3 regions of the Arthrobacter sp. GW822-FHT05G07 genome follow, and region 2 is predicted to be linked to each of the others. Evidence: predicted binding sites of a transcription regulator. Region 2 holds the regulator's gene; each other region holds the start of a gene.
What was found. The regulator LexA, encoded in region 2, represses DNA repair genes until DNA is damaged. The targets are predictions, from matches to a motif close to TCGAACANNTGTTCGA.
Positions count from the first base shown of each region.

Region 1: a site for LexA is predicted at 1,771-1,786, ahead of AC1RJY_RS00655 (Y-family DNA polymerase). Genes of this name have one in related genera too.
Region 3: a site for LexA is predicted at 1,832-1,847, ahead of AC1RJY_RS00675 (LexA family protein). Genes of this name have one in related genera too.

Region 1 covers NZ_JBXALT010000001.1:158,884-162,155, forward strand. Annotated here, with positions in the region: gene AC1RJY_RS00650 (uroporphyrinogen-III synthase) at 1-396, shown strand, start outside; gene AC1RJY_RS00655 (Y-family DNA polymerase) at 410-1,708, opposite strand; gene AC1RJY_RS00660 (sigma factor-like helix-turn-helix DNA-binding protein) at 1,951-2,127, opposite strand; gene AC1RJY_RS00665 (sugar porter family MFS transporter) at 2,290-3,272, opposite strand, start outside.
Region 2 covers NZ_JBXALT010000015.1:44,475-47,746, forward strand. Annotated here, with positions in the region: gene AC1RJY_RS21905 (histidinol-phosphate transaminase) at 1-293, opposite strand, end outside; gene AC1RJY_RS21910 (LysM peptidoglycan-binding domain-containing protein) at 372-731, opposite strand; gene lexA (transcriptional repressor LexA) at 1,081-1,824, shown strand; gene AC1RJY_RS21920 (ATP-dependent DNA helicase) at 1,903-3,272, opposite strand, start outside.
Region 3 covers NZ_JBXALT010000001.1:162,810-166,081, reverse strand. Annotated here, with positions in the region: gene AC1RJY_RS00690 (ArsR/SmtB family transcription factor) at 14-340, shown strand; gene AC1RJY_RS00685 (cation diffusion facilitator family transporter) at 337-1,068, shown strand; gene AC1RJY_RS00680 (DsbA family protein) at 1,065-1,733, shown strand; gene AC1RJY_RS00675 (LexA family protein) at 1,861-2,292, shown strand; gene AC1RJY_RS00670 (LacI family DNA-binding transcriptional regulator) at 2,289-3,272, opposite strand, start outside.

The DNA.
Region 1 (3,272 bases), on a different contig from region 2:
GGGCCGGTCACTGCACAGCCGCTGGTCGACGCCGGGCTGACGCCACTGATTCCCGACCGTTACCGCATGGGCGCGCTCATCAGGCTGGTGACGGAACATTTGTCCCTCAACCATGTGCGGCGTTTGGAGACCAAGAGCGCCACCATTGAGTTGCGCGGGCGCTGCTTGCGTATCAACGGTGAGGTGGTGGACCTCGCACCGGCTCCCCTGCTGCTGCTGCGAGCGCTGCTCGGCGCGGGTGGGGCTGTCCTGTCCCGGGAAGCTCTTTCTGACCTGTTGGACCTGCGCGGTTCGGTGCACGCCTTGGATATGACAGTGAGCAGGCTGCGGTCCTCTCTTCCGGACGGCAAGCTCGTGGAAACCGTGGTGAAGCGCGGTTACCGGCTGCGGGCTTAGATTCTCTGACACGCTACGCCGCCTTCACCAAGGGGAGTTCGTCCCAGTTGGTGGTGTAGCGGGGGCTGAGCATGTCGCGTTTCATGGACCAGTCCGGGCCGCCCTTGATTCCGGCATGACCCAGACCGATGGAACCGCGGCCGTACCGCTTGCTGACTTGCTCCAGCAAGGTGCCGATCCCGCGTTCCTCATGCCGGTTCTCGAAGATCTCCAACGGTTTCTGGTTGCCGCTTGGCCGGAGATCCGTGACCATGATCCCGGCTTTGGCGTACTTCACGCCTTCCTGGATCTTTGGAACCAGTGCGTGCGCGGCCTTGGTCAGCAGCACGGGATCCGAGGTCGGCATGGGCAGCCTGACGTTGACTGTGGGGAATGATTTGTCGTTCGGGTTATAGACCGATGTTGCGGCAAAGGCAGTCAGCAGCTTGGCCTGAAGATCATGTTTGGCCAGCCTGGCACTGGCCATTTGGCCGTAGACGCTGAGCACCTGCCGCAACTCGGCTGCAGTGGTAATCGGTGTGGAGAAGGAACGGGAGAAAATTAGCTGGTCCCGTCCTATCCGTTCCTCCTCCATGGGGATGCAGGGCGTGCCCTGCAGTTCCAAAATGGTCCGCATCATGACGATGGAAAACTTGTCCCGCAACGCCACCGGGTCGGCGCGGACCAGGTCCAGGATCGAGAAGATTCCCATCGCATTCAAGCGTTTGGTGAGCCTGGTGGCCACGCCCCAGATCTCGATTACCGAAAGCCGTGCCATGAGTGCTTCGCGTTGGACTTCCGGGATGGAGTCCCAACGGCACACTCCCTTGAAGGCCGGATTGTGCTTGGCCCACTTGTTGGCAAGCTTGGCCAGGGTCTTGGTGCGCGCGATTCCTACGCAGACGGGAACCCCAACGTGCTGCTGGCACGCGGCCTTGATAGTCCGTCCCAGCTCCAGCAGATCGTCCGGTTGTCCCTTCACTCCAAGGAACGCCTCATCAATGGAGTACACCTCCTGCCATGCCGAGTACCGGGCCAGAAGCTCCATGACCCGCGAGCTGATGTCTCCATACAGTTCGTAGTTGCTTGAGAGTGCCACGAGCCCCCACTCCTTGGCGCGCGGAGCAAGCTTGAACCACGGCTCCCCAAGTCCTATCCCCAGCTTTTTGGCCTCCGGCGACCTTGTCACGGCGCAGCCGTCGTTGTTGGACAGGACGATCAGCGGTTTGCCCTCCAACGCCGGGTTAAAGGCCCGCTCCGCCGAGGCATAGAAGCAGTTGATATCCACGTGGGCAATCTCCTGCATCCGGTGCATGAGCGCTGGCTTGGACATTTCCATCCCTTGATCGGCAATAGCACGCGCGCTCCTGTTTCAGTGCAGGACACGCCGTGCATTCGAACATATATTCGAATACTTCTACTGTACCTTTTGGCCCCGACAAAAACTTCGCTGCCCAATGGATCCAGAGGATTTCATGGAGTCTTCCGTGTTCCTCAACCGTCTGACCGCAGTTCGTTGGAACAACGCCGTATTAGCCAGCTACGTCAGGAACCTGCCGTTCTCTGAGTAGGGATTTAGCTGCCGTTACTGGCCATGCTGGCTCTCAAGTGTTTCCGGGCTCTTGAGTAGCGAGTCCTGGCAGCCGTTGCCGACAATCCCAACAAGGCGCCGGCCTCGGCCACTCCGAAGCCATCCCGCAAGCGTGCAGTCCTGAGGTTCGAAGACATAGACCAAGAACTGGGGACCCGCATTCACGACCCATTCAGCCGAGGCGTAGGCAGTGCCTAGAGGGATCCGGATAAAGAACCGGATAGCTGGCAGCAGACAAAAGCATCCCGCCCGCCGGACTGTGGAAAGTCCGGCGGGCGGGATGCGGCGATACGAAAAAGCCGGGACGCTGCGGGGCGGAAAGGCTAGGAAACTCCGGCCGATTCTTTTTTGTGCACCAGGTAGATGGCACCCGTGGTCACATCTTCTTCGAGTGCCTCCAGCGTGCGTCCGCGGGTTTCGGGAACCTGCGTGTAGATGAAAATGAGGGCCAGGATTCCAACTATTCCAAAGAGGAAGAACGTTCCCGTGATCCCGACGCCGGCTACCAGCGTGGGGAAGAAGAGGCCCAGGAGTGCGTTGGCGATCCAGAGGCAGAACACCGATAGGCCGATTGCGAAACCGCGAACATGCAGCGGGAAGATCTCGGACAACATCACCCACACGGCGATGTTCAGGAAGGTCTGCATGGATCCTACAAACGCGACCACCAGGAACAAGATGACGAACGGGCGTGCGGCATTGCCGACCGGCAGGACGATGGATGCGATGCCGATGAGGAAGTGGCACACGGTGGTCAGCGTGAAGCCCAAAAGCAGCGTGGTGCGACGATTGACGCGCTGCATGAGAGTCAACGCAATCACGCCACCAACTACGGCGATCACGCCTGGTGCGATGTTGGCGATGAGGGCAGCATTGGAGTCGAACCCTGCCTCAACCAACACAGACTGGCCGTAGTACATGATCGAGTTGATGCCCGTCAGCTGCTGGGCAACACCCAGGCCAATGCCCACCAGGATGATGCGCAGGATCCATTTGTCCTTCAGCGCGCCCCAGGACGTGGCCTTGGAGGCCCGCTCTTCGTCGGCGAGGTGCTTTACATCGGCCATTTCAGCCTCGGCCCGCTCCTCGGAGCGAATGGTCTTCAGGACCACCAGGGCTTCTTCCCAGCGTCCCTTCGAGATGAGCCAACGCGGCGACTCGGGCATCCGCAGCATGCCGAAGAACAAAGCGATGGCAGGCAGTGCGGCGATGGCGAGCATGATGCGCCACACTCCCCCGAACTCACCCCAGACGTTGCCAATGATGGCGTTGACCACGAAGGCCGCGAGCTGACCGATGACGATCA
Region 2 (3,272 bases):
TCATTGGATCCGTTGGCGGCCCAAATGTTGTCCGGAGAAAGTCCGTGGCCAAGGTACTCGGCCAAGGCTTCACGAAGTTCCGTGAACTCGCGGTCCGGATAGCGGTTCAGTCCTGTGGCCGCAGCGGCTACGGCCTCGGTGATGGCGGCTTGGACATCTGCGGGGACGCCATGAGTGTTCTCGTTGACATTGAGCAGAATGGGGACATCAAGCTGCGGTGCGCCGTAGGGGCTCAGTCCACGCAGGTTGGTCCGGAGGGGAAGTCGGTCAAGTCGCTCAAGCTGGTCACTCACCAACTTAGTTTAAGGGGCCTCCGGTACTGCCGACTAACTGTGACGCCCGACCACGGGTTCCCGCGGATGGGAACTGGCTCAGTTCGCCGGAACGAACAGCTGCTGGCCTGGCAGGATGCGACCGCCGCGGAGGTCGTTCAGCTGGATGATCTCGGCGATGACATCCCGAGGGTCCCGCTCGGGAGCGGCAGCGCCGGCGATGCCCCACAGGGACTGCCCCGGCTGAACCGTGACGGTGACGGCAACGGGCGGACGTAGTTGGGACTGCGAGTCCGAGGCCTTGGCTGGAGAGTTGATGAAACCGGCCAGGCTCAGCAGTGCCGCCACCAGCAGCATTGCCGGAATGCCGAAGAAAACAATCCGTCCCCGCCGAGTGAGACGCAGGCGAGCAGGTGCCTGGGTGGTGCGGAAATCAGCGAACGTAGTGATTGCGGACATGAGCTGAGCCCTTCTGAGCTATTGCCAAGCTCCGGGGTGCCCGGTGCTTGGCGGCCAATTCTTGGTGTTCCCTTCCTCTGGCTCCGGATATTCGAACGCTATGTTCGAACATCCGGCTTCAGCATCAGGTTTATAGAACACATATTCGAACCTTGCTATGACATTTTTAGCACTTATCAACGAACGGTGTCGAGACTCGCTAGAACAAATGTTTGATAAACGCCTGTGCCTGCCCTACGTTTGAGTGAAGAAACAGCACTGTTTCAGTGGAACAGGAGGGTCTGACATTTTTTGCAGACCCGACAACCCCGGGCACGGTTCGGGGCCGAAAGGAAAGGCATTGGCGAACATGGCAGCGAAAGCCACAGGCGGCGGGGCACCCCTGCGGAGCCAGCAGCCTCAAAAGAGTCCCAAGAGCCTGACTGTCCGGCAGAAGAAGATCCTGGAGACCATCCAACGGTCGGTCAATGACAACGGTTACCCGCCCAGCATGCGTGAGATCGGCGACACCGTGGGTCTGGCCAGTTTGTCGAGCGTCACTCATCAGTTGTCCCAATTGGAGAAGCTTGGTTATCTCCGCAGGGATCCCAAGCGTCCGCGCGCCATGGAAGTCCTGATGCCGCTGACCCTTGATGGTGGGGCGATTCCGGGAGTGGAAGCGCCCACCACCCTTCGCAGCGCGGGTGGCCTTGCCGTAACGGAACTCGCCAGCGCCAGCGATACCGCCATGGTTCCGCTGGTTGGCCGCATCGCTGCCGGTGGCCCAATCCTGGCTGACCAGACGGTGGAAGACGTACTTGCACTCCCCCGGCAACTTGTGGGGCACGGCGAATTGTTCATGCTGAAAGTGGCCGGCGACTCCATGATTGATGCCGCCATCTGTGACGGTGACTGGGTGGTGGTCCGCCGCCAGAACGACGCCATCAACGGCGACATCGTGGCCGCCCTGCTGGATGACGAAGCAACCGTGAAGACCTTCCGCCAGCGTGACGGCCATACGTGGCTGCTCCCCCAAAACACCCAGTACGAACCCATCCTCGGCGATCAGGCCACCATCATGGGCAAAGTAGTTTCGGTACTGCGCTCTCTCTAGACGCCGTTCCCCCTAGATGCAGCTCCATCTAGACGCCCCTTCCCGTGGACACCAGCAGGTGTCCACGCGAAGGTTGCGCTACGGGGCCTTAGCGGAGCCCAGACGCTCCAGAACGCCTCGGACCACTGATCGGTCCGTCGTTGCCCAGAAGGGCGGCAGGGCGGCACGCAGGAAGCCTCCGTAACGTTCCGTCGAAAGCCTCGAGTCGAGCACTGCCACTACCCCTTTGTCGCCCGTCGAGCGGATCAGGCGGCCAGCGCCCTGCGCCAGCCTGATGGCAGCGTGCGTTGCTGATACGGCCATGAAGCCATTCCCGCCTGATTGTGCCACTGCCCGGGAGCGGGCAGTCATGAGGGGATCATCGGGGCGCGGGAAGGGAATGCGGTCAATCACCACCAGACGGCATGAGCCCCCAGGAACGTCGACCCCCTGCCACAGTGACATTGTTCCAAAGAGGCAGGTGTCCGGCTCATCCGCGAATTGCTTTACGAGGGCCGCCATAGTTGATTCGCCCTGGCAGAGGATATCCACGTCCAGCCGGAGTCGCATGGCATCGGCTGCTTCCTCTGCCGCACGCCGTGAGGAGAACAGGCACAGAGCCCCGCCTCCGGAGGCCCGGATGAGGTCTTCCAATTCGTCCAGCGCCTCGGGCGAAGTTCCCCGACCGGGTTTGGGCAGGTGCTTAGCCACGTACAACACACCCTGCTTGGGGTAGTCAAAGGGCGATCCGACATCGATCCCTGTCCAACTCGGGGCACCGTCGCCAATCAGGCCGAGGCCGCCTGCTGCCGGCTCGAAGGCAGAGCCTATGGCCAGCGTGGCGGAAGTCAGCACCACGGTATGGCCGGCGAAGAGGCCCTCCCGAAGCCGTCCCGCGACACTGAGCGGGGCGATATTGATCAAAGCCGGGGCAGTCTCATCCGGTTGCGAATAGCCCTGCTGGGGGTCGAATGTGCTGTTCCGCGAGAACCAGACAACTTCCCGGTTCTCTTTGGCGGCCAGCATTCGCTCGCACAGTTCCAGGATGAGCATGAGCCGTGAGCGCGCGAGCTGGCGGCCGCCGTCCACTGCGCTTGACGAATCAGTCTTCGAATCCGAGAGCGCAGCGCGCGTGGCGTCCCGCAATTGGTCCAGGCAATCGAGCTGCTCGTCGTTGAGGCCACTGGGCAACAGCCCGTTGGATACGCCGGCGATGGCCATATCCAGCCGGTCCGCTGCAGCGTTGAGGGCGTCCACTGTTATGGCTGTGTGCTTGCGGGCACTGGATGCCGCAGCGTGGACCATCGCCACCGACAACTGCCCTGAAACGGCACCGGTCACGCGGTCCTGAAGCTCATGCGCCTCATCAACCACCACGACGTCGTACTCAGGCAGCACAGCGAGGCCTTCGAAGGCGCTGACGGCAAGCATGGCATGGTTGGTGACCACGACGTCGGCCTCCCCCGCCC
Region 3 (3,272 bases), on a different contig from region 2:
GTACTTTTTTCGTATGGAGACACTCACTCAGGCGCCTGTGCTGGCCCGGTTTGGCTATGCGGTGTCGGATGCGACCCGCGCACGGATTCTTCTTGCCCTCTCTGACGCCTCGTCCTATCCCTCGGATCTGGCTGATTCGTTGGGGGTGTCGAGGCAGAGCATGTCCAATCATCTGACGTGCCTTCGCGGCTGTGGCTTAGTGGTGGCGGTTCCTGATGGGCGGCGGAGCCGGTATGAGCTGGCGGATGCCAGGCTTGGTCATGCGATCAAAGACCTGATCGGCGTGGTTCTGGCCGTGGACCCGGCTTGCTGTGCGCCGGATGGGGAGTGCTTCGCATGACGGTAGTGATGAACGCAGCGGTATCGGATCGCCGAACGGTCCTGAGCCGCAGGATCCGGCTGTTCGCTGCAGCGACCATCACTTACAACGTCATAGAGGCGGTCGCGGCGCTCTGGGCCGGAGGGGTCGCGGATTCCTCGGCGCTGATCGGCTTCGGACTGGACTCGGTCATTGAGGTGACCTCTGCTCTGGCGTTGTCTTGGCAGTTCTCTGCCGAGGATCCGGAGCGGCGTGAGCACCTGACGTTGCGGATCATAGCCGTCTCCTTCTTCGTCTTGGCTGCGTTCGTGACCGTGGACGCTGTCCGCTCACTCTTGGGGGCGGGGGAGGCTCAGCATTCAACGCCGGGCATCGTTATCGCTGCGTTGAGTTTGGCGATCATGCCGGTGCTGTCGTGGGCTCAGCGACGTGCCGGGCGTGAGCTCGGTTCCAGGACCGCCGTCGCCGATTCCAAGCAGACCTTGCTCTGCACGTACCTTTCCGCCGTTCTGCTGATCGGCTTGGTCCTGAACAGTACCCTGGGCTGGTGGTGGGCCGATGCCGGCGCGGCGCTGGTCATTGCCGGAATAGCCGTCCGCGAAGGTATCAACGCCTGGAAGGGCGAAGCTTGCTGCGCCATTCCGGACGCCGATCACGGCCATGCGAATTCCTGCTGCGCCGAGTGCGGATCGGATGCTGTGGCTGTCACTGTTGCCGCGGAGCTTGGAACAAAGCCGGCCGAACGATGAGCGCAGTCATTTCCGGTCGAAGGGTCCGCATCGCGATCTGGATCCTCCTCGGCGCAATCGTTGGTGCGGGAGCGATCTGGTACGCAGTGCTCACCGCCAACAAGCCGGCTCCGGCTGCCCCACTTGCGGCCGCTGAAGCTCGGCTTGTCAGGGAGGACAGTCACCGGGTGACGAGCCCGGCCATGGAGAAAGCCCAGCTGGTGGAGTTCCTGGACTTCGAGTGTGAATCCTGCCTCGCCGCTGAGCCTCTGGTGGAGGAGTTGAAAAAGGAGTACGGGGACAGGATTACGTTCGTCCACCGCTATTTCCCGCTGCCCGGTCACCGAAACTCAGGCGCCGCTGCACTGGCCGCGGAGGCTGCTGCCCAGCAGGGTAGGTATCAGGAAATGGCAGCGAAACTCTTCGCGACACAAAGCGAATGGGGCGAAAAGCAGACCTCCCAGGCAGCGCAGTTCAGGACCTTCGCCCAAGAAATCGGCCTGGAGATGGATCAGTACGATGCCGCGGTGGCAGACCAGGCCAGCAAGGACCGGATCAGCCGGGACGTCGCCGACGGGAAAGCGCTCGGCGTGACTGGCACGCCTACGTTCTTCCTGAACGGAAAGAAGCTCACCCTGAATACCGAAGCCCAGTTCCGCCAGCTCCTCGACGACGCCGTGCGCTAAATGGCCGGAAAGGCCTAGGCAGCTGCCACGTCCTTTCCCTGAGCGCACCATGGTGGTCCGCTAGCCCAAATGTCCGCCCTTGGCTGTACACTCAATTATCGAACATATATTCGAATAAAGGTGTGTTGTGGGCGTGATAGTCGGCCCCCGCGTGATAGATGCGGGCTTCTCCCTAATGTCAGTACTGCTGGCGCCTATACCGGTGGCGGCGGGGTATCCGTCACCTGCGCAGGACTATTTTGATGGCCGCATCGATCTCAATGAGCACTTGATCAAGGATGTCACCAGCACTTTCGTGGTGAGGGTGACGGGTCAGTCCATGGAGGGCGCCGGGATCAGCGACGGCGACGAGTTGATCGTCAACCGGGCCCTCGAGCCCAAGGATGGGTCCGTCGTCGTGGCTGTCCTTGATGGCGAGCTGACCATCAAGAGGCTGCGCGTCACGCCGTCAGGTGTAATTCTGCAGGCGGACAATCCCAAGTATCCGGACATTCGCGTTCCGGCGTTGTCTGAGCTGACCATCTGGGGCGTCGCCACCACGTGCCTGCATCACATCTAGGTGACGCGCGCCGGTGGTGCTGTCGAGTTTCTCACCACCAGTTTCGGCGTGACTCGCCTGTCAGCGACGGGCGCCTCGGGATTGCTGAGGCGTTCCAGCGCGACGGTGCCCGCAATCTGTCCCAGCTCAGTAGCGTGAAGGTCGACGGAGGTGAGATCGATGCCGTGGAGTCCGGAGGTCCTCGAATTGTCGTAACCCACCAAGGAGAGCTCGGATGGCACCGAGAGGCCTTTGGCATACGCGGCCTCCCGGGCACCCAGGGCCAGCTGGTCGTTGTGGGTGAAGATTGCCGTTGGTCGCTCGGTCATGCTGAGCAGTTCGGTGGCCGCGCGCTGTCCGGCGTCCTGGGTGAAGTCCTCAGCCGCGAGCATAAGTGGCTTCAGCCCGGCGTCGCGCATGGTTTTCGCGTAGCTCTGCCTCCGGACCGTATGCCCGTCGTACACGGGCCCGGCCAAGTGGGCGATTCTCGTGTGACCCAGCCCGATGAGGTGTTCAGTGGCGGCGCGGGCGCCGGCAGCGTCGTCCGAATAGACGCTATCCACTCCCTCTACGGGGCGCGTCACGCTCACGAGCGGGACAATGTGGGCCAACTCCCGGACCCGCTCCTCGGAATCCAGCAGCGTGGCGGCGATGATGATGCCCACCCGTGCCTCAATCAGCGACTCCAGCGCGCCTTGATCCTCACCGTCAATGGACCGCGAGACGCTGAGAATGAGTCTGTTACGGTCTTGGGGCAGTGCCGTGCGGACACCACTGAGGATGTCCGCGTAGACCTCATTGCGGATGTCCATGAGATAAAGCCCGACGGCGGAGCGATGCTTGCGTGCGAGATCGGCGGCTACTGCGTTGGGCCGGTAGCCCAGCCGCTTGGCGGCTTCGAAAATGGCCTGCTTGGTTTCGTCGCTGACGCCAGGCGCGCCGCGGAAGGCAAAGGACACGAGGGTTCGCGAAACGCCGACTTCCTTGGCGACGTCACTTTG